2 linked regions of the Methylococcus capsulatus genome follow. Each later gene encodes a partner of the first gene's protein in a complex. Links are inferred from orthologs where the notes say so. Each region holds a gene or a part of one and is shown on either strand. Other genes may lie near its edges.

The links.
Region 2: the proteins of uvrB (region 1) and uvrD are in contact, whole or in part, in a crystal structure (PDB 7EGT), measured with the Thermus thermophilus proteins. The link is inferred for Methylococcus capsulatus from one-to-one orthologs. Residues at the interface, in WP_096411307.1 of Thermus thermophilus: Glu23, Leu25, Arg26, Asp27, Gly28, Glu29, Arg30, Phe31, Arg55, Glu326, Asp327, Phe328, Glu379, Ser382, Gln383, His398, Gly400, Arg401; in WP_096412145.1 of Thermus thermophilus: His654, Arg656, Phe657, Gln666, Asp668, Glu669, Lys680, Arg681, Leu682, Ser683, Lys685, Tyr686, Ala687.

What each region holds. Positions count from the first base shown.
Region 1 is NZ_CP104311.1:59,948-66,848, forward strand. Bases 2,720-5,668 are described here. They hold uvrB (excinuclease ABC subunit UvrB), read right to left. Parts: upstream 5,259-5,668; coding sequence 3,180-5,258; downstream 2,720-3,179. Other genes in these bases: N4J17_RS00320 (GtrA family protein), read right to left, coding at 2,720-2,810; N4J17_RS00330 (pyridoxal phosphate-dependent aminotransferase), read left to right, coding at 5,444-5,668. Outside these bases: N4J17_RS00305 (phospholipid carrier-dependent glycosyltransferase), read left to right, coding at 1-1,340; N4J17_RS00310 (hypothetical protein), read right to left, coding at 1,351-1,557; N4J17_RS00315 (glycosyltransferase family 2 protein), read right to left, coding at 1,626-2,384; more of N4J17_RS00320, read right to left, coding at 2,406-2,719; more of N4J17_RS00330, read left to right, coding at 5,669-6,625; UTP--glucose-1-phosphate uridylyltransferase GalU, read right to left, coding at 6,676-6,901. UniProt on the Escherichia coli protein: The UvrABC repair system catalyzes the recognition and processing of DNA lesions. A damage recognition complex composed of 2 UvrA and 2 UvrB subunits scans DNA for abnormalities.
Region 2 is NZ_CP104311.1:2,116,913-2,132,838, forward strand. What follows is about bases 5,393-8,302. They hold uvrD (DNA helicase II), read right to left. Parts: upstream 7,983-8,302; coding sequence 5,802-7,982; downstream 5,393-5,801. Other genes in these bases: N4J17_RS10540 (DUF6156 family protein), read right to left, coding at 5,393-5,506; N4J17_RS10550 (YgaP family membrane protein), read left to right, coding at 8,157-8,302. Also shown: N4J17_RS10520 (HPF/RaiA family ribosome-associated protein), read right to left, coding at 58-417; N4J17_RS10525 (Tex family protein), read left to right, coding at 690-2,987; N4J17_RS10530 (alpha/beta hydrolase), read right to left, coding at 2,998-4,008; N4J17_RS10535 (hypothetical protein), read left to right, coding at 4,375-5,187; more of N4J17_RS10540, read right to left, coding at 5,189-5,392; more of N4J17_RS10550, read left to right, coding at 8,303-8,420; N4J17_RS10555 (FxsA family protein), read right to left, coding at 8,456-8,887; divalent-cation tolerance protein CutA, read left to right, coding at 8,934-9,257; protein-disulfide reductase DsbD, read left to right, coding at 9,242-11,479; N4J17_RS10570 (TlpA disulfide reductase family protein), read left to right, coding at 11,469-11,987; aroQ (type II 3-dehydroquinate dehydratase), read left to right, coding at 12,097-12,543; accB (acetyl-CoA carboxylase biotin carboxyl carrier protein), read left to right, coding at 12,544-12,999; accC (acetyl-CoA carboxylase biotin carboxylase subunit), read left to right, coding at 13,042-14,388; prmA (50S ribosomal protein L11 methyltransferase), read left to right, coding at 14,393-15,274; N4J17_RS10595 (DUF3426 domain-containing protein), read left to right, coding at 15,322-15,926. UniProt on the Escherichia coli protein: A helicase with DNA-dependent ATPase activity. Unwinds DNA duplexes with 3'-5' polarity. Translocates on single-stranded DNA with 3'-5' polarity. Initiates unwinding more efficiently from a nicked substrate than double-stranded DNA.

The sequences.
Region 1 (6,901 bases):
AGACCGCATTCGCAGAGAATTCCACTACCTTGGGCCAAGTCAGGAAGGATACCGGTTTTTTCGGCCGGCTCCTCGCCGACAAGAGGATTCTCACCTTGTTCACAGCCATCGTCCTGTTCGGCTTTTTCACGAAAATCTCCCGCCTCGACTATCCGCGGGACTTTTATTTCGACGAGGTCTATCACGGCTTCACCGCTACCATCGTCCTGCATGGCGACCGGGATGCCTACGACCCCTGGGCAAAGCCGCCGCCGGGCAAGGCGTATGAATGGACGCACCCGCCCTTGTCCAAATTGATCATGGCCGGAATGATGGCGGTTTTCGGAGAGAACGCTTTCGGCTGGCGTATCGGCTCCGTCCTTTTCGGCACCCTCGCCACCATCGCCGCCGCCGCGCTGGCTTTCGAGCTGTTCGGCTCACTTCCCATAGCGGTCCTGACCGCCGCACTGATGAGCCTCGACGGCCTGCTCCTCAGCCAGTCCCGCATCGCCATGAACGACATCTACTTCATCTTTTTCATGCTGACGGCCTTGCTTGGCTACGTCCGCTGGAAAGGCAACGAGATCTCGGTCCGCTGGCTGTATTTCGCTGGAGCGGCACTGGGTCTTGCGCTCGCGACCAAATGGACCACGCTCTACGTGTTTCTTGTCCTGGCTGTGGATCTGAGTGTCGCGGCGATCCGTAACCGGTGCCTGCCGCCTTTGACGGCGTGCCTCAACCTATCCATCGCGCTGGGTCTTTTGCCGGTCGCGATTTATCTGGCGTCCTATCTGCAGTATTTCGCTTTGGGCTACGGCTGGCCGGAATTCATCGAACTGTTCCGCCAGATGTGGTTCTACCATACCGGACTGAAAGCCACCCATGCCGCTCATTCGCAGCCCTGGCAGTGGGTTCTCAATCTGCGTCCGGTATGGATGTATGTTGATTATTCTGTGCCTGGAAAAATAGCCAATATTTACAACCTGGGAAACTCGGTGATTTTTTATGGCGGGCTTTATGCCGTTGCCGCATCGATCTTCAAGATGGAATGGCGGCGGAACTGGCCCGTCGCATTTATTATGCTGCTCTATTTCATGCTCTGGCTGCCATGGACCATTTCACCCAGGATCATGTTTTTCTACCACTATGCGCCGGCGGTCCCGATACTGTGCATCATTCTCGCCCGCTGGCTCTGCAGCAATCTAGCCTCCCCGGAAAAAACCGACAGAATGACGGCTAAAGCCGTCCTGGCTGGGGCATTTCTGTGGTTTGTCGTCTTCTATCCAGACAATACTGCCATACATGTTCCGCTGGGTTTTGCCGACAGCATATATTTTTTGATCCCGGGTTGGAAAAACTAAACGGACAGGGTCAGACGTCCGGTTCCTGGTTATCCCGCGCGATGACATCCTGGATGAAATAGCGAGGCCGGCGTTTGGTTTCCAGGTAGATCTTGCCAAGGTATTCGCCAATGACCCCCAGGCTCAGCAATTGAATGCCGCCGAGCAGACTCATCGGCAGCAGGATCGACGACCACCCGGGAACGGCTTCGCCGGCCACGAACCGTACCCACAGCACCCAGCAAACCACCAGGAAACTGACGGCGGAAATGACAAAGCCGAGAAAGGTGATGACGCGCAGCGGGATTACCGAAAACGAAGTGACACCCTGAAGAGCAAGTCACTTGGTCCGGGGCATCGAGGATGCGATCCACGGATTACCGAAAACGAAGTGACACCCTGAAGAGCAAGACCCAGCATTTTCCGCAAAGGATATTTGGATTCCCCGGCGATACGCTCCGCCCGGTCATAATAGACGGTCGCCGTGTTGAACCCGAGCTTCGGTATGATCCCGCGCAGAAACAGGTTGACCTCGCCAAACTCCCGGAGGGCATCGATGGCGCGCCGGCTCATCAAGCGATAATCGGCGTGATTGAACACCACCTCTACCCCCATCAGTGTCAGCAGACGATAATATCCTTCGGCACTCCAACGCTTGAACAACGAATCCGTCTTTCGGCTCTTGCGGACCCCGTAGACGATGTCTGCGCCGGCGGCGTGGGCATCGAGCATGGCCTCGACTGCGGCCAGGTCATCCTGCAGATCGGCATCGATGCTTATGAGGCAATCCCCTCTCGCATGCATCAGTCCGGCGAGCAATGCGCTTTGATGCCCCTGGTTTCTGGACAGCTTCATGCCCCGCACGAAACCATAGGTCTCTGCCAGGTTACGAATGGTCTGCCAGGTAGCATCCGTGCTGCCGTCATCAACGAAATAGACCCGCGAATCCGGCCCGATTTTGCCTTTGTCTTGAAGGTCCTTCAGCAGGAAGTCCAGCCTTCTGGCGGTTTCCGGCAGCGCTTCTTCTTCATTGAAGCAGGGCACGACGAAAGCGAGTGTGCACATAGCGAATCCTTGGTTTCCGTATCAGGCGGATTTTCGAACCGGCGACGCATACGTCCACTTGAGGCTGCCGACGAAATTCCAGAACAAGACGGCAACGGTCGCCGCGAGCTGGGACCAGAGGTAAGGGAAAGGCGTATAAGTGATTCCGAACTGAACGATGGCTCCGTTCAGCACCAGCCCCATGCCGGCCGTGATGAAAAACCGGAATACTGCGACGCGGTGGCTGTTCTCGGCCCTGAACGTCAATTTGTAATTCAGCCAGTAGTTGACGACGGCACTCGCGGTGAAACCCAGCGAAGAAGCGAGGGTCACCTGCCACTGCCAGAGGCCGACCAGCGCGACGAGCATCGCATACTGCAGAGCCGTGGCCAGACCGCCCACGCACACGAAACGGAAGAATTTTTTCAGGAGACTTGCTTTGGGCATACCGGTCAAGGTCGCACAGATACCCTACTTCGGGAGGTTCACAAGGACGGCTCGCGGCACGAGTCGACACCGGGCGCATCGATCGGAGCAGTCTGAACGGTCACATTGGTCCACCGCGGACCGGAAGCATCGCTCTGCCGGCCTGCGGGACGCAGAATGACCGTCGGAAACCCCGGTCAAAGGTCTTGCCCGCATCCTCGGCCTTGGGCACCCCCGTGAGTGAGCGTCCTGCTTGCGGCTCTCGGCATCGAAAGCCTCCGTCGGTTTGGCTGTCGAGTTCCAGACGACCACGCGTTATGCCATCTTCCCCTTCAGTTCCGATCCCGGCCGGCGCTTCCGCGTTCCGGCTGAACGGACGCAGAGCAAGCTTCACGCCATCAGTGCGCTCTCCCGAATCCGCTGGATCTCGTCGCGCAGCCTGGCAGCCTCCTCAAACTCCAGGTTGCGGGCATGCGCGTACATCTTTTCTTCGAGCTGCTTGATGAGTCTGGCCGCATCCACCGGCCGGGTTGCCTTGTACCCAGAACTGGGTTCTGCGGCGCGGGCCGCCTGCTTTCGCGACCCCGCGACGCCCCCCGGAATGGGCACCTCCAGGATGTCCGTCACGGACTTGGTGATGCCCCTGGGAGTAAGTCCATGCGTTTCGTTGTAGGCGACCTGTTTGGCACGGCGGCGCTCGGTTTCACCGATGGCCTGCTGCATCGACTGCGTCACCTTGTCGGCATACAGGATCGCCTTGCCGTGCAGGTTGCGGGCGGCCCGGCCGATGGTCTGGATCAGCGACACCACCGAGCGCAGGAACCCTTCCTTGTCGGCGTCGAGGATGGCCACGAGCGATACTTCCGGAATGTCGAGACCTTCGCGCAGCAGATTGATGCCTACCAGGACGTCGAACCTGCCGAGCCGGAGGTCGCGGATGATTTCCACCCGCTCCACGGTGTCCACGTCGGAGTGCAGATAGCGCACGGCTACGTCGTGTTCCATCAGGTACTCAGTGAGGTCCTCGGCCATGCGCTTGGTCAGGGTGGTCACCAGCACGCGTTCGCCCCTCTGCACCCGGAGGCGGATCTCCGACAACAGATCGTCGACCTGGGTCGAGGCGGGGCGGACCTCAACTTCCGGATCGACCAAGCCGGTGGGACGCACGACCTGTTCCACCACCGCCCCGGAGTGAGCCCGCTCATAGGGGCCCGGCGTCGCCGAGACATAGATGCGCTGCGGCGCCCTCGCCTCGAATTCCTCGAATTTGAGCGGCCGGTTGTCGAGAGCCGACGGTAGCCTGAAGCCATACTCCACCAGCGTTTCCTTGCGGGAGCGATCGCCGCGGTACATCGCGCCGATCTGCGGCACGGTGACATGGCTCTCGTCGATCACGATCAGCGCATCGTCCGGCAAGTAATCGAACAGAGTCGGCGGCGGTTCGCCCGGCGCCCGGCCCGACAGGAAACGCGAGTAGTTCTCGATGCCTGAGCAATAGCCGACCTCCAGGATGATTTCGATGTCGAACAGGGTCCGCTGTTCGAGACGTTGGGCTTCCACCAGCTTGTGCTGGCTGCGGAGATGCTCCAACCGGTCCTTGAGTTCGATCTTGATCTCTTCCACCGCCTGCAGCAGCTTTTCCCGCGGGGTGACGTAATGGGTCTTGGGGTAGACGGTATAGCGGGCAATGCGGGAAATGACCTCGCCGGTCAAGGGATCGAACAGCGACAGCCGCTCGATCTCGTCGTCGAACAGCTCGACCCGCAGCGCCTCCTTCTCCGACTCGGCCGGGTAGATGTCGATCACGTCGCCCCGCACCCGGTAGGTGCCGCGCCGCAGCTCGGCTTCGTTGCGGGTGTACTGGAGCTCGGCCAGACGCCGGACCAGACTGCGCTGGTCGATCATGTCGCCGCGCACCAGGTGCAGCACCATTTCGAAATACGAAGCCGGCTCGCCCAGGCCGTAGATGGAGGACACGGTGGCGACGATGATGGTGTCATGCCGCTCGATCAGCGCCTTGGTCGCCGACAGCCGCATCTGCTCGATGTGCTCGTTCAGCGAGGAGTCCTTTTCGATGTAGGTGTCGGAAGCAGGCACATAGGCTTCCGGCTGGTAGTAATCGTAATATGAAACGAAGTATTCCACCGCGTTCTCAGGGAAAAATTCCTTCATCTCGCCGTAGAGCTGAGCCGCCAGCGTCTTGTTGGGTGCCAGGATCAGGGTCGGACGCTGCACCTGGGCGATCACGTTGCCGATGGTGAAGGTCTTGCCCGAGCCGGTCACACCGAGCAGCGTCTGGTGCAGCTCGCCGTCGTTCAGGCCCTCGACGAGGCGACGTATGGCCTCCGGCTGATCGCCGGCCGGCGCATAGCCGCTCCTCAGTAAGAACGGCTTGGATTTCTGGCCGCGCGGCAGCTTCAAGTTTTGCTCGACCGGTTGGGCCAGGCAATGGCCGCTTCCAGGCAACATGGCGTATTCAACCCTCCGGGAAAAAAGTCACTGACAGGGGAATTTCAAGGATATCCGAAGCCAGTGGAATGGGGCGAAGCGGAAGACCCTCTGGATAATGACAAATTTTCCGCCCCCGGAGTTCAAGGAAAGCCGGCTAACCGGTAACATAACACCTCGATTCTTCCAGCCAATCCGCGAAACTGATGAGCATACAACTTTCCGACCGCGTCCAGTCCATCAAACCGTCCCCGACTCTCGCCGTCACCGCCCGCGCCGCGGCGATGCGCGCCGCTGGCAAGGACATCGTGGGACTGGGCGCCGGCGAACCGGACTTCGACACGCCGAACCATATCAAACAGGCGGCCATCCAGGCCATCGAAAAGGGCTTCACCAAATATACGGCGGTCGATGGAACGCCCGGTCTCAAACAGGCGATCCAGGCGAAATTCAAACGCGAAAACGGGTTGGACTACACGCTCAAGCAGATCCTGGTGTCCTGCGGCGGCAAGCAGAGTTTCTACAATCTGGCCCAGGCCCTGCTCAACCCCGGCGACGAGGTCGTCATCCCGGCGCCTTACTGGGTGTCCTATCCGGACATGGTGCTGCTCGCCGGCGCCGTCCCTGTGATCGTCGAAGCCGGGCAACAGCAGTCCTTCAAGATCTCCCCCGCGCAACTGGAAGCCGCGCTGACGGCCAGAACCCGGCTGTTCGTGATCAACAGTCCATCCAACCCCACCGGCATGGCCTACACCGCGGACGAACTGGCCGGCCTCGGCGAGGTGCTGCGGCGGTTTTCCAAGGTCGTCATCGCCACCGACGATATGTACGAGCACATCCTCTGGGAAGGCAAATTCAGCAACATCCTGAACGTCTGCCCGGACCTGTACGACCGGACCGTGGTGCTGAACGGTGTGTCCAAAGCCTACTCCATGACCGGCTGGCGCATCGGCTATGCAGCGGGTCCCGAGCGTCTGATCGAAGCCATGACCAATATTCAGTCGCAGAGCACCTCCAATCCCACCTCGATCTCGCAGGTCGCAGCGGAAACCGCGCTCAACGGCGAGCAGAGCTTCATCGCCAGCATGGTGAAGGCTTTCAAGGAAAGGCACGACTTCGTGGTCGACAGACTGAACGCCATTCCCGGCGTCGACTGTCTGAAAACCCACGGCACGTTCTATGTCCTGCCGAACGTGCAGGCGGCAGCGACCAAACTGAACCTGCCTGATGATCTGGCGCTATCCGAATACCTGATCGAACAGGGCGGCGTGGCGGTGGTACCGGGTTCGGCCTTCGGCGCACCGGGCCACATCCGTCTCTCCATCGCCACCAGCATGGCCAATCTGGAAAAGGCCATGGAACGCCTGGCGGCCACCCTGTCCCGCTGAACGAGAGACATTGCCAGGGAGGACTTCCCCGGCAATGCCCGCTGCGGCGCTTAGAGCTGCAGGCTCCGCAGATAAGCCTCGAAGCCGGCCCGCAGTTCGGGATGCTGCAAGCCCTGCTCCACCGTGGCGATGAGATAGCCCAGCTTCGAGCCGCAGTCGTAGCGCCTGCCGTTGAATTCGTAGCCCAGCACCGTCTGCTCGTTGAGCAGCATGGCGATGGCATCGGTGAGCTGGATTTCGCCGCCGGCGCCGCGCGAGACATTGGCCAGCTTGTCG
Region 2 (15,926 bases), 2.1 Mb from region 1 along the record:
TATAATAGGGACGGCTTTCCGGGGGACCCGCCGGTGGCATGGCGGGTCCTCGGAGATTCAGATCGTCTGGGGTGCCTGATGGTTTTTGACTTCGCCGCGCTGGATGCGGACATATTCTTCGAGCTGGCGCTTGATCGCGTCGAACGCATCGCGCAGCGCGACGTAGACGTCTTCGTGAGCCTGTTTGTCGTGATGTTCCCGGCTGACCACCAGATGCTTGTTCGGGACGGCCAGGTCGATGCGCACATGGTAGAGATTACCCTGGTGCTGGTGATGGTGCTCGGCTTCCACGGCGACCCGGCAGCTGATGATGTGGTCGCAGAACTGCTCCAGTTTGTCCGCTTTTTCGCGAATCCGGGTTTCCACCGCGTCGGAGTGCGGAATGCCACGAAACGTAATCTCCAGAGGTACTTGCATAATCGATCCCGATAACTGTTCGATGAGTATGAGCTTGGGAAAAGACATCGGGCCGGTGGTCTTCGTCTTTTTGGCGTTCATGTCCAGCCGGCCCGCGTTTCCCGGTCGCGAGGCGCACGTCAAATTGCGGCGCAATTGTGCATTATGGCATTGCTTTAGGACGGTGTCGAACGGGGCTTGCCCGGCATCTTCCCGAGGCCGGCGGTGTCGCAAGGGATCGGGACTGTTAAAATCCAGGGTCTTTTACTGGCTCTATCTAAGGATCCAAGACGATGGACGTGATCGCTCGTATCGCGCAGGAACTCGGCGTTCAGGCACGCCAGGTACAAACGGCGGCGGCACTGCTGGACGAAGGCGCCACCGTGCCTTTCATCGCGCGCTATCGCAAGGAAGCGACAGGGGGCCTGGATGATACCCAATTGCGTACCCTGGAAGTACGGCTCAGCTATCTGCGGGAGCTGAACGACCGGCGCGCTGCCATTCTGGCCAGCATCGCCGAACAGGGCAAGCTGACAGCGGAGCTGGAGCAGGCCATCCGTGAGGCCGATACCAAGACCGCTCTCGAAGACTTGTATCTTCCCTACCGGCCGAAGCGGCGTACCAAGGCTCAGATCGCTCGTGAGGCGGGGTTGGAGCCTCTGGCCGATGCGCTGCTGGCAGAGCCGGGGCTCGATCCTCTGGCGGTGGCGGCCGGCTACGTCGACGCCGGCAAAGGCGTGGCCGATGCCGGCGCAGCTCTGGACGGTGCCCGTCAGATCCTGATGGAGCGCTTTGCCGAGGAGGCGACCATAGCGGGCGAATTGCGCGAAAAGGTGTGGAGCGAAGGGTTGCTGGTTTCATCCCTGGTCAACGGCAAGGCGCAGGAAGGAGCGAAGTTCAAGGATTATTTCGACTATGAGGAGGCGCTGGGGAGGATCCCTTCGCACCGCGCCCTGGCCCTGCTGCGCGGGCGTAACGAAGGCGTCCTGGTGCTGGGTCTGCAGGTGGCCAAGGACGAGGAATCCGGCCACCGGTTCGCCGAACATCGCATTGCCAGTGCTTTCGGCATCGCCGACCGCGGCCGTCCGGCCGATGGCTGGCTGTTGGAAACCGTGCGCCTGGCCTGGAAGGCAAAGCTCCTGACCCGCATCGAACTCGATCTGATGCAGCGCCTGCGGGAGACGGCAGAGGCCGAGGCCATCCGGGTGTTTGCCAGCAACCTGAAGGATTTGCTGCTGGCGGCGCCGGCCGGGCAGCGTGCCACCCTGGGGTTGGATCCAGGGTGGCGCACCGGCGTGAAGGTCGCTGTGGTCGATGGCACCGGCAAACTGGTGGCCACCGACACGATCTATCCGCATGCCCCCAGGAACCGTTGGGACGAGTCCATCGCGACGCTGGCGGCGCTGATCGCCCGTCACGGCGTCAGCTTGGTTAGTATCGGCAATGGTACCGCTTCGCGCGAGACTGACCAATTGGTGGCCGATCTGATGCAGCGCCATCCGGAACTGGGCGTGACCCGGGTGGTGGTGTCGGAGGCCGGGGCCTCGGTGTATTCGGCGTCGGAGCTGGCAGCGCATGAGTTTCCCGAGCTCGACGTGTCGTTGCGGGGTGCGGTGTCCATCGCTCGCCGCCTGCAGGATCCGCTGGCGGAGCTGGTCAAGATCGAACCCAAGTCGATTGGCGTCGGCCAGTACCAGCACGATGTCAACCAGACCCAACTCGGCCGTACCCTCGATGCGGTGGTGGAGGACTGCGTGAACGCGGTGGGGGTGGATGTCAACACCGCTTCGGTCTCGCTGCTGCGTTACGTCTCCGGCCTATCGCAGAGTCTGGGTCAGAATATCGTGGAATACCGCAACCAGCATGGGCCGTTCTCCAATCGGGAGCAGTTGAAGAAGGTCTCGCGGCTCGGGCCCAAGGCCTTCGAGCAGGCTGCCGGCTTCCTGCGCATTGCCAATGGCGAACATCCGCTGGATGCTTCCGCCGTGCATCCGGAAGCCTATCCGGTGGTGGAGAAGATCGTCCAGCGCACCGGCAAGGATATTCGCGAGCTCATCGGTAACGTGGCCTTCCTGCGCAGCGTGAATGCCGAACAGTTCACTGACGAGCGCTTTGGGCTGCCCACCGTCACCGACATCCTGCGCGAACTGGAGAAGCCCGGCCGTGATCCCCGGCCGGAGTTCAAGACCGCCCGTTTCAAGGATGGGGTGACCGAGCTCAAGGACCTCCAGCCAGGTATGCGGCTGGAAGGGGTGGTGACCAACGTCACCAATTTCGGCGCTTTCGTCGATGTCGGCGTGCATCAGGACGGTCTGGTTCACATCTCCCACCTGGCGGACCGGTTCGTGCGCGACCCGCGCGAGGTGGTCAAGGCCGGGGACGTGGTTCAAGTGAAGGTGCTGGAGGTCGATGTCCCGCGCAAGCGGATCGCCCTGTCGATGCGCAGCGACGCGGTGAAGAGCGAAGCGGGGCCGCCGCGTCCGGAGGCGAGAGGGCCGGCCGGCAAGCCGCGCAGCAAGGCCACTCCGCAGCCGGTACCCCAAGGCGCCATGGCCGAGGCGCTGGCGCAGGCCTTGAAGCGCGGGCGCTGAGTTTACCGTTTCAGGTGCCGTCCGCTGCCGGGAGGTCTTTGGCGGCCTGGCGTTCCTCCCCGGATGGCAGCGGCGCCGCCGGTGTCGTGATCCAGGCCGCGATGTCACGCCAGGGCCTCTCAGCCTGGAGGTCGCGCAACAGCAGGTGGTAACCCTGGCGGTAATAGGCGAAGCGGGTGCCGGCTGGAAGTTTGTCCAGCAGGATCATGAGCGGCGCTTTCGGAATGATCTCGTCGCGCTCACCATAGAGCACGAGGGTCGGAATCTTGAGTCCTGAGACACGTTCCTGGGCGGTGTCCATCAGGTCTGCCAAGCCTTTTATCGCGTCGACCCGGGTGGCTTTGATGACGTTCGGATCCCGCCCCAGTCCGCGGAGCATCTCGATGTTGTCCGATGCCATCACCCCCAGTCCTTCGCCGGTGATGCGCAACCAGGGGAGGGTATGCGAGCTCACAGCCAGCAACAAGCTTTGGTACCACGGCATGGTGTTGCGCGACCATACCGCCGGCGCGGACAGGATCAGGCCATCGACGCGTGGCGGGCGGGCGGAGGTCATGGTGACGATGGCCACGGCGCCGCCCATGCTTTCCCCGAGCAGATAGACCGGCACGCCCGGATGTCGAACCCGGACCTGGCCGACGAAGGTTTTGAGATCCCCGGTATAGGCCTCGACTCCCGCCCAGAGGCCGCGCCCCGGCGCCAGCCCGAAGCCGCGTTGGTCGTAGGCGTAGCAGCCGATTCCCTGGGTCTTTAGATAACTGCCCAAAGGCTCGAAAGCTAGGCTGTAGTCGTTGAAGCCGTGGACGGCGACGATGACGGCTTTGGGCCGTGTTCCGGGCGGCAGCCAGTGCCGGACCGGCAGCACCGCGCCATCGGGGGCGATGAAATGGCCGGCGTACAGTCGCGGCGGCGCCACATTCGGGCCGGGATGGTTGACCACAGGGGTACAGGCCGCCTGTATCATGAGGAGTGTCAGGCAAAGTACGGCACGTCTGGGTGCGATGACGACACGATGGTCCATAGCGGACGTGGCGGTGAGGAGACGAATGGGAAATTATACCGCCGGATGGCAAACCTTATGAGGCGAAAAAATCAACCAGGGACGAGCAGTCGAGTGAGAAGACGAGAGTGCAAGACTTGGGAGAGGAGAAGGTGGTCTTCGCGAAGAAGAAGTGTGTCGGTCCCCGGCGTACCCCAGAAAGGCAAAGCATTCGTTTGGTGAGTACACAAAATCCATGCCATTCATTCGACGCGCCGTGTCTTCGTGGATCGGCATCAGTCTTTCCGGTGGAACCGGGGTCGGGGCTGTGGCAATCGCCCCGGTTTGTGTGGGATATCACCTGATTTGCCGTCGCTGAGAGAGGCCATGGTTGTTTCGACGACGTGCATGCCGTCCAGGAAGTTCGGGGGGGACCTCATCCACTTCGCGCGGGACGCTTACGGTTCGATCGAGGTGGTCGATACGTTCGGTGTACGGACCTTGCATTTCGGTACACCGGCGCGGCAAAGCGCCATGTGTCTACAGGAACCGGACCGGGTCGAGCTGCCTTATGTGCGGGCGATGCTGAGCGCCTTACTGTTCCATCCCCAGCCTTCCGACGTTCTGTTGCTCGGGCTCGGTGGCGGTTCGCTGGCGAAGGCATTGTTCCAGCACTTTCCGGCCTGTCAGATCGACGTGGTGGAGCGGCGCGGGGTGGTCGTCGAGATTGCCCACCGGTTCTTCGGACTGCCGTTGCACCCGCGGTTATCCGTCACGGTCGGTGACGCTGGGGAATTCGTCAAACAGGCGGGGAGGCTTGCCGCCTACGATCTCATTCTCGCTGATCTGTTCGACGGGGAGGGCATGGCCTCGCCGGTGGCGGAGGAGTCGTTCTATTTCGGCTGCGCGGGTATGCTACGGCCGGCCGGCGTGTTCGGCATCAATCTCTGGGGTTCGCAGACCGCAGCTTGCAACCGGGCTCTGGATATGATGAGAAAAGCCTTTGACGGGCCGGCATTCCGGCTGGCGGTTCCGGGGCGGGGTAACCTGATCGGGTTTTCGCTCGCCTCCGAACCGAAGCGGGCGGCCATGGATGCGATGGAACAACGGGCACGCCGGCTCGAGACGAGGCTGGGCATCGAATTCAGCCGTTTTCTATGGGCCTTGAAAGCTGCGGGCCGGGCGTTTCCCAAGTCGGAGTCCAGGACACGGGGCGGCTGACTCAGTCCATTGCCGCGCCGGCGAGGCGTAAGCCGTCTTCGTTGAAATCCAGGACGGTCAGCTCGCCCTCGGCATCGGTGATTTCCGCGCGCCTGAGTTTGCCATTCCGGTGATAGGCATAGCGGTGCTCCATCTCGACCTCGCCGTAAACCATCTTCTGCAGGCCGACCAGGCGGTCCTGGTCGTCGAAAAACCCTTGAAAATAGGTGTTTCTGTGGCTGAGCTGTTCCGGTTCGAGTTCGGTCGTCAACTTGAGAGGGAGGTTCACACCGCTGTAAGTCAGGAAGAACCGGCAGGTGGCGGCGATCGCTTCGGACATGGTTGCACCCAGGGCTTTATTCGTGGAGCGACGATGATGGCATAAGTGTGGGCTGGCGTGGAATGGCGGGAACTGCGTGAAAAGACTTGCTTGTTTCCGGGTTTTGACCTGCCGTATCCGGAGCGGAACCGGTTCGTAGTCCTCAAACCGTGCAAATCATGGGCTGGCTTTGTTGGCATCGGTCTTGCTAGATAGCTGGCGCATAACCTCACTTTTGGCCTGGCGGCAGAGTGTCTTTGAACTGAAGAACTGTCATGGATGCGCCACTTTCCGCCAGCTTTTTTTGTGGGTGCGTTCAGATTGGTTCCAGGTTGGCGTAGGCCAGCATCAGCCATTTGGCGCCCACCTCCGCGAAATTGACATGGACCCGCGCCTGGGCTCCGTCGCCCTCTTGTTGCAAAATCACGCCCTCGCCGAACTTGCCGTGGCGGACCCGCTGGCCCAACCTGAATCCCCCGCGAGCGCCTGCGCCGGGCATGGCCGACGTATCGGCCGACTGCATCGCGGATGCGACAGGCCGGCTGACCCCGCCCTTCATCCGGACCTCTTCCAGACAGTCTGGCGGCAGTTCCCGCAGGAAACGGGATCGCCGCGGATAGGTCTCCTTGCCGTAGAGCCGCCGGCACTCGGCGTGGGTGATATAGAGCTTGCGCCGCGCCCGGGTGATACCGACGTAGCAGAGGCGGCGTTCTTCTTCGAGGCGGGCGGGGTCTTCCAGCGACTGCAGGCTGGGAAACAAGCCTTCCTCCAGGCCGACCAGGAACACCAGGTTGAATTCCAGGCCCTTGGCCGCATGCAGGGTCATGAGCTGGACGCAGTCCTCGCAACTTTCGCCCTGGTTCTCGCCGGCCTCCAGCGCCGCGTGGGCGAGGAATTGGTCGAGGCCACCCAGTTCGGGATCGATCAGCGGATCCAGCTCGAACTGGCGGGCGGCGCCGACCAGTTCCTCCAGATTTTCCACCCGGGCTTCCGCCTGCTCGCCTTTCTCCTTACGGTAATGTTCCAGTAAGCCGGAGCTTTTGACCGCGAGCTCTACCTGTTCCCACAGCGCCCGCCCCTGGGCCGCGGCGGCCATGGTTTCGACGAGATCCAGGAATCCGGCCAGGGCGCCTGCGGCCCGGGCGGGCAGCACGCCGTCGCCGATCAACTTCTCCGCGGCGGCCCACAACGACAGCTGCTCGAAGCGCGCCAGTTCGCGGACGAGGTCGAGGGTCTTGGCGCCGATGCCGCGGGTCGGAGTGTTGATGACCCGTTCGAAGCCGGGATCGTCGTGATGGTTGGCTATCAGCCGCAGGTAGGCGAGGGCGTCCTTGATCTCGGCGCGCTCGAAGAAACGCAGGCCGCCATAGACCCGGTAGGGGATGCCGAGGGCCAGCAGCTTTTCCTCGAACTGGCGCGACTGGGCGTTGGAACGGTACAGAATGGCCGCGTCGCTGCGCCTTCCGCCTTCCTCCACCCAGCGGCGGATCCGCTCGATCACGAAACAGGACTCGTCCTGCTCGTTGAAGGCGGCATAGACCGAGATCGGTTCCCCCCGGCCGCCTTCGGTCCACAGATTCTTGCCGAGCCGCCCCTCGTTCCGGGCGATCAGAGCATTGGCGGCGCTGAGGATGTTGCCGGTGGAGCGGTAGTTCTGCTCCAGGCGGATCATCCGGTGGCGCGGGTAGTCCCGCCGGAAACGGTGCAGGTTTTCGATCTTGGCGCCGCGCCAGCCGTAGATGGACTGGTCGTCATCGCCCACTACGCTGAGATTGTCGCGGTCCTGGGTCAATAACCGTAGCCAGGCGTACTGCACGCTGTTGGTGTCCTGGAATTCATCGACCAGCACGTGCTGGAAGCGTTCCTGATAGTGTGCGAGGGCGTCGGCGTTGTCGCGCAGGAATTCGTGGGTGCGCAGCAGCAGCTCGGCGAAATCCACCAGGCCGGAACGCTGGCACAGTTCCTCATAGGCGAGATAGATCCGCCGCATCTGCTGTTCGAACGGGTCGTAGGAGTCGGGCAGGTTCCTGGCCCGGCGGCCTTCATCCTTCTGGGTGTTGATGTACCACTGGATCTGGCGCGGCGGCCAGCGCGCCTCGTCCAGTTCCAGGGTTTTGAGCAGCCGGCGGATCAACCGGTACTGGTCGTCGGAATCGAGGATCTGGAAGCCCTCGGGCAGTCCGGCTTCGGGCGCATGGCGACGCAGGAAACGGTGCGCCAGGCCGTGGAAAGTGCCGACCCACAGGCCCTGAGTCGACAGCTCGAGCAGCGCTTCGATCCGCGCCTTCATCTCGTTCGCGGCCTTGTTGGTGAAAGTCACGGCGAGGATGGCATGCGGCGAGACGCCTTCGGCCCGAAGCAGCCAGGCGATGCGATGTACCAATACGCGGGTCTTGCCACTGCCTGCTCCGGCCAGCACCAGCAGCGAGCGGTCCGGTGCGGTGACGGCCTCACGCTGGGCTTCGTTCAGGGGAGCGATGATGTCGGTGATGTCCATGACGGGCATTTTACACCCGTCTTGCGCAATACCTGGGGAGCCTGCACAATCGAGAAGCTTTACCCCAGGGATATGGCCCAATGCGCCGTGCCCGTTTTCCTCGCCCGGCCCTCCCTCCGCAGAGGGCAAGGGTTTTCCCTTAAGCGACCGCACGTTCAAGAGGAGGTTATGACAATGGCTTTTGATTATAAGAAAATGCTAAAGCGTGAGCTCAACGTCGGCCTGAAAGATCGCCAGTACCGCATGATAGGCGGCGCCGTAGCGCTGCTGCTTTCAGTGTTCCTCGGGAATATCTTCCTGCTGCTGATCGGCATCGTCCTCGTGGCCACCGCACTCATGCGCTGGTGTCCGGTGTATTCCGGGCTCTCCAAGAGCACCGTCGATCCGAATGAACCGGCACCCGATAGCGGTTCCCATTCCGGCACCGAATCCCACTGATGGACAGCGGTCCTCCGGCGCAGGGATGCGCCCGGCTAGTCCTCGCGTCGGAACTGTCCTTCGAGGGTTCGGGCGCCGGAATCCGGTGAGTCCGGTGGCTGGAAATCCCGGAGCATGTGCTCGACGAGATAGGCCGCAATCAGCCGGCGCGATGCCGGCAGCAGCAGGATAAGGCTCGCCCCGTCGGACAGGAAGCCGGGTATCAGAAGAAGAATGCCGGCAATCAGGATCAGACCGCCTTCGATCATGTCCTGTGCAGGGATACGCCCGGCTTCCAGGCTTTGCTGGATGCGAGCGAAGGTTTTCAGTCCCTGGGTTTGCATGAGATAGGTTCCGGCCAGTGCTGCCGAGCCGAGCAGCAGAAGGGTCGGCAGAAAACCGAGCACGCTGCCGACACGGATCAAGACGTAAATTTCTGCGATCGGCAGCAGCAGTAGCGCCAGGATGGCGAGTTTCAACGGATTCATCGATACGGGTTTCTGTAAACTTTAAACAACGGGCGCACTTTTTCCCATGACATCGGTCTACTGTCTAGTCGTTTGCAGCTGTCCGGATGAGGAAACCGCCGGTGTTTTGGCGGAAGGGTTGGTCGAAGGGAGACTGGCGGCCTGCGTGAACATTGTCTCCGGGGTACGGTCGGTCTACCGGTGGCAGGGTGTTCTCGAGAAATCGGCGGAATGTCTTCTGTTTGCCAAGACTCGGGCGTCCCGTCAGGTGGAACTGCAGACCTGGTTGAGGGCGCGGCATCCTTATGAACTTCCAGAAATCATCGCGATCCCCATCCAAAGCGGATTGCCGGAATATCTCGAATGGGTCGGAACATGCGTGACGCCGTGAGATGGATCGGCCTGCTCCTGGTTTTTGGGCTGGCCAGTGCGCCTGTGCTCGCCGTAGACGGCCGTGACCTCCTGTCGCCGGAGCGGGCGTTCCCGGTAACTGCTCGGCAGTCCGGCGCCGGCATGGTTTCGCTGGCGTGGGACATCGCCGACGGCTATTACCTCTACCGGAGCAAATTCAAGTTCGCATCGCGCACCCCAGGTGTCCGCCTCGGCGAGCCGGTCTTTCCGGCAGGCTACAAGAAGCAGGACGCATTTTTCGGCGAAGTCGAAACTTACCGGGGACATGTCGAGGTCCAGCTACCTCTCGTTGCGGAATCCGCACTGCCGGAGTCGCTGGAACTGGAGGTGACGGTGCAGGGCTGTGCCGATGCCGGTGTCTGCTTCCCACCGTACCAGCGGCGGATCGGGGTGACAACCGCTGCGATCGGCGGTGGTGGGGCGTTCACGCGGCTGGCCGGTGCGCTCCGGGGTATCGGCAGTGGGCCGGCGAACGGGGACTTGCTGCCGGCGGATCAAGCGTTCCGCTTTTTCGCCGAGGCGCCGACCGGCGACGTCCTCCGGCTGAGTTGGCAGATCGCGCCCGGTTATTACCTCTACCGCGAAAAATTCCGCATTGTCTTGCGCGATTCCGAGGGCGTCGCTCTGGGGGGCTATGCGTTCCCGCGCGGGGAGCCGAAGATCGACGAAGAGTTCGGCGCGGTGGAAATCTTCCATGGCGAGGTCGCCGTTGACATTCCCTTGGTCAGGACCGACAGCGGTCCTCGCACCCTCACCCTGGAGGCCGGCTTCCAAGGGTGCGCCGAGCGGGGCGTCTGCTACCCGCCGATGGCGAAGACGGTCGAGCTCGCCCTGCCGGCCGCTGCGGAAGGAAAAAGTGTCTCGGCGGTGGCCGGAGCGACCGTCATCACCGAGCAGGACCGCATTGCCGACGGGCTCTGGCGCGGTTCGCTCTGGCTCAACATGCTGAGTTTCCTCGGTTTCGGCGTCCTGCTCGCCTTCACCCCCTGCATTTTCCCGATGATCCCGATTCTTTCCGGCGTCATCGTCGGCCACGGTCATGCCATCACCACGCGCCGGGCGTTTTCGCTGTCGCTGGCCTATGTGCTCGCCCATGCCTTGGCTTACACCGGCTTCGGAGTTCTGGCCGCCCTGTTCGGTGCTAACCTCCAGGCCACATTGCAGAACCCATGGGCGATCGGAGCTTTCAGCGGCCTGTTCGTGGTGCTGGCGCTATCCATGTTCGGCTTCTACCAGCTTCAGCTCCCGATCGCCCTGCAGTCGCGGATCGCGGCGCTCAGTTCGCGGCAACAGGCGGGCAGTCTGGCTGGCGCGGCCGTGATGGGACTGCTGTCGGCCGGCCTCGTGGGGCCTTGCGTGGCGGCACCGCTGGCGGGGGCGCTGATCTACATCGGCCGGAGCGGCGATGCGCTGCTGGGTGGGGTCGCCCTGTTTTCCCTTGGCCTGGGCATGGGACTGCCGCTGCTGGCAATCGGCACCTCGGCGGGCAAACTGCTGCCCAAGGCCGGCATGTGGATGAATGCAGTCAAGTCGGTGTTCGGCGTGGCCATGCTGGCTGTGGCGGTATCGATGCTGGAGCGGATCGTCCCCCTGTCCCTCGCCATGCTGATGTGGGCGCTGCTGCTCATCGTGCCGGCCGTATACATGGGGGCGCTCGATGCCCTGCCCGCGGGGGCTTCGGGCTGGCGCAAGCTATGGAAAGGACTGGGTGTGGCGATGGCCGTCTACGGCGTGTTCATGCTGCTTGGAGTGGCGGCTGGCAGCCGCGATCCATTACAACCTTTGCGGGGGGTGGCCGCTCCCCCGGCTGCCGTCGCCGATGCCGGTCCCCCGCCTTTCTTGAGGGTGGCGAGCCTGGCGGAACTGGAGGCTCGTCTGGATGAGGCCGCTTCTGCCGGACGCTGGGCGATGCTCGATTTCTACGCCGATTGGTGTGTGTCGTGCAAGGAGATGGAGCGTCACACCTTCAGCGATCCTGCGGTCAAGGCGAAGCTGAAAGAGATGGTGCTGCTCAAGGCCGACATCACCGAAAACGGCGATGAGGACCAGGCATTGCTACGGCGCTTCGGTCTGGTCGGTCCGCCGGCGACGCTGTTTTTCGGTCCCGACCGGAGCGAGCGGAAACCTTTCCGGCTGGTGGGCTTTACCGAGTCGGAAAAGTTCGTCCATCACCTCGAGCGGCTGTTCGACGGTGTCCGATAGGTTCGTGCTGGTTCTGGTCGCTGTGTTGGCCCTTCTGGCGGGGGCGCTGGCGCAGCGTTGGCTGTCGGTTGCAGCGCCCGACTGGCAGGGGCCGGAATCGGTGTTTCCCGACCTTTCCGGCCACCCCGTGCGTCTGTCCGATGAGCGTTCCGAAGTGCTGCTGCTGAATTTCTGGGCAAGCTGGTGCGAACCGTGCCGGGAGGAAATGCCGGTGCTGGACGACCTCCATGCGGAATTCGGGCCGCGCGGGCTCAAGGTCGTCGGTCTGGCGCTGGAGGACCGTGAGGCGGTTGCGGCGTTTTTGCGGCAGCTGCCGGTGGGCTATCGTATCCTGGTCGGTGAGCACGGTGGCGATACGTTGGCGGCGCACCTCGGGAATGCCGGCGGAGGCTTGCCCTTCAGCGTGGCTTTCGACGGCCGCGGGCGGGTGCTCGCGACTTTCCTGGGGCCCCAGACGAAGAACGGCTTTCTGGCCGCCATCGGGCCGCGGCTCATGTCGCCCCGATGATGCCGCCAACCGGCCTGTTGCTGCATTTGTGGACAAGATACTGTCATTTCGGCAGAATACCGCCGCCTGTTTGGGCGATTTCATCGATATTTAAGAGCTGGCACGCGCAATGGCGGGTATCTTGGTGCTGAACGGGCCTAACCTCAATCTGTTGGGGGTGCGTGAGCCCGGCATCTATGGCAGCGACACGCTTTCGGATATCGAATCGCGCCTGGAGGCACAGGCCAGGGCGGCGGGCATGCCGATCGATTTCTTTCAGAGCAATGCCGAACATGCTTTGATCGAACGCATTCACCAGGCGTTCCGCGACGCGGTCGACATGATCATCATCAATCCCGGTGCGTTCACCCATACCAGCGTCGCTTTGCGCGATGCGCTGCTGGCCACCGCCGTGCCTTTCATTGAAGTACACATTTCGAACGTGCATGCGCGCGAGCCGTTCCGCCGTCATTCCTATCTTTCCGATATTGCCAAGGGGGTCATCTGCGGATTGGGCCCCGTGGGCTACGAACTGGCGCTCCAGGCCGCCCTGCAAATGACATATAGGTCGTTATAGATGGATATTAGAAAAATAAAAAAACTGATCGATATCATCGAGGGATCGGATATCGCGGAGATCGAAATTCGCGAAGGGGAAGAGTCCGTCCGGATCAGTCGTTACACCTCCAGCCTCGCGGTCCCCGCCGCCTTGGCGGCGGGGACGATGCCAGCGGCGGTATCCCAGGTTCCCACCGGGCAGCCGGCACCGCCACCCACCGAAGCGGCCAAGGAAACTACCGGCCACGAGGTGCGATCCCCCATGGTGGGCACGTTCTACCGGGCACCCTCTCCCGGTTCCAAGGCGTTCGTGGAAGTGGGGCAGCGGGTCGAAGTCGGCGACACGCTCTGCATCATCGAAGCGATGAAAATCCTCAATCAGATCGAAGCCGACAAGGCCGGCATAGTGACCAAGATTCTGGTGGAGAACGGTCAGCCCGTGGAGTACAACCAGCCGCTGTTCGTGATCGAATAGCCTTCGGCCCGTTTCGGCTCAACAGTCTCCAAGGTACTCACTATGCTAGGTAAAGTCGTCATCGCCAATCGCGGTGAAATCGCTTTGCGCATCCTCCGTGCTTGCCGCGAGCTTGGGATCAAGGCCGTCGCCGTACATTCCGAAGCGGACCGCGATCTGAAGCACGTGCGCCTGGCCGACGAGTCGGTCTGCATCGGACCGGCGGCCTCGCGTGACAGTTATCTGAATGTTCCGGCGATCATCAGTGCCGCCGAGGTCACCGATGCTCTGGCGATCCATCCCGGCTATGGCTTTTTATCGGAAAACGCCGATTTCGCCGAAAAGGTGATTCAGAGCGGATTCATCTTCATCGGACCGAGGCCGGAAACCATCCGCATGATGGGAGACAAAGTCGCGGCCATCGAAGCGATGAAAAAGGCCGGGATCCCCACTCTGCCGGGCTCGGACGGCCCTCTGGGAGAGAACGAGCAAGAGAATCTGGTAATCGCCAGACGGATCGGTTTTCCCATCATCATCAAGGCTGCCGGTGGCGGTGGCGGGCGCGGCATGCGGGTCGTGCACAGCGAGGCCAGTCTTGCCGCTTCCATTGAACTGACCCGGAGCGAGGCCGGCGCCGCGTTTGGGAACGACATGGTATACATGGAGAAGTTTCTGGAGAATCCGCGCCACATCGAGTTTCAGGTGATCGCGGATTCACACGGCAACGTGGTTCATCTGGGGGAGCGTGACTGCTCCACCCAGCGCCGTCACCAGAAGGTCGTGGAAGAAGCGCCGGCACCCGGCATCACCCAGGCACAGCGGGATGAGATGGGCATGCGTTGCGTGCAGGCATGCAGAGAGATCGGTTATCTCGGCGCCGGCACGTTCGAATTCCTCTACCAGGATGGCCAGTTCTATTTCATCGAAATGAACACCCGGGTCCAGGTCGAGCACCCCGTGACCGAAATGGTCACCGGCTTCGACATCGTCAAGGAACAGCTGCGGATCGCCGCCGGCGAGCCGCTTTCGATCCGTCAGGCCGAAGTGGAAATGCGCGGGCATGCCATCGAATGCCGGATCAATGCAGAGGATCCCGTCAATTTCATGCCATCGCCGGGGCTGATCGAGCAGTTCCATATGCCGGGCGGGCCGGGTATCCGTGTCGAGACCCACATCTACAACGGCTATCGTGTTCCGCCGTATTACGATTCCATGATCGGCAAGCTGATTGCCCATGGTGAAACTCGCGCCGGAGCGATCGCCCGGATGCGTACGGCCTTGAACGAGATGGTGATCGGCGGAATCAAATGCAATATTCCGCTGTTGCTCGATATCGTCAACGACAGTGCTTTCGAGGCGGGCGGGCAGAACATCCATTACCTAGAGCAGAAGCTGGGGCTCAAGCACTAAAGTCATGTGGCAGCAGTTGATGGTGACCGTCGACGAGGAACTGGCCGAAGATGTGTCGGATGCGCTGATGGATGCCGGCGCCTTGTCCGTCAGTTTCCTGGACGCCGGGGATCAAGCGTTGTTCGAGCCTCCGCTCGGTACGACTCCGGTGTGGACGCAAACCCGAGTGGTGGGTCTGTTTGAGAAGGATGGCGACTTGGCAGCAATCCGCTCGGCGCTCGGTGGGCAATTCGGCGAGGAAAGGCTTAGGGACTGGAGCGAGGAAACGCTGGCCGACCAGGTCTGGGAGCGGGCCTGGCTCGAACATTTCCACCCCATGCGTTTCGGCAGCCGGTTGTGGGTCTGCCCAACCGGTTTCACGGTCGAGGAAACCGATGCAGTGGTCATGCGGCTGGATCCGGGGCTGGCGTTCGGCACCGGGACCCACCCGACCACCGCGTTGTGCCTGGAATGGCTGGATGCGGCGGATTTGCACGGTGCATCGGTGTTGGATTATGGCTGTGGCTCCGGCATCCTGGGCGTTGCCGCGGCGTTACTCGGGGCCGCCCGCGTCCATGCCGTCGACATCGATCCGCAGGCGCTGGCGGCCACCGTGGAAAACGCCCGGCAGAACCGCGTCGGGGACCGAATCGAGGTGGCCTTGCCCTGGGATCTGGTGGACGGCGAGAGCGACATCGTATTGGCGAACATACTGGCCAATCCCTTGATGGAACTGGCCGATGCCTTGCGGTCGCGGTTGCGGCCGGACGGCCGGATTGTACTCTCAGGCATTCTGGCGGAGCAGGCGGACGCTGTGGCCTCTGTGTATGCGCGAAAAGGCTTCGAAATGGAACCCGCCGTGCTCAGTGAGGGCTGGGTCCGGCTCGCTGGGGTCAGACGGACTTAAAGGTGTTTACCCGCTGCCCCTCCTGTGGTACGGCTTACGGAATCTCGGTGCGCCAGCTACGGGAAGGGCGGGGTGTCATGTTATGCGACCACTGCGGTCGTGTTTTCAATGCCCTCCCGGGACTGGAGGAGAGTGTTCCCGATCCGTATTCGCAGCCGCCGAAGGCCGGGGCGGGACGCTGGTTCCGGGGAGGGACGAGAGGATATGATCAGTCCCCCCGCCCGGGGTTTTTCCTCCGGCTGGCCTGGGGTGTCGGCAGCATCGCCCTGGCGATCGCTCTGCTCGGCCAGGTGGCCTATTTCGGCAGCACTCGATTTGCCCAGGATGAGGCTCTGCGGCCATGGCTGGTGATGCTGTGCAATGCCGTAGGATGCCAGCTACCGCCCTACAGCGACGTCGAATCCATCCAGATCGTTGAGCGGACCCTACGGCCGGTGCCGGCCACCGGCGGCTACGAATTCCGGCTGGTCATGGCCAACCAGTCCACGGCGGCCCAGGTGTTTCCTTCGATCGTCCTGCGTGTGGTCGACCGGCAGGGGAAGCCGGCGGCGGGTAGGGTGTTTTCGCCGGCGGAATACCTGCCGAAGGGAACCGGTATGTCCATGATGCCGGTCGGGAAGTCTCTGGAAGTCCGCCTGGAACTGGCGAAGCC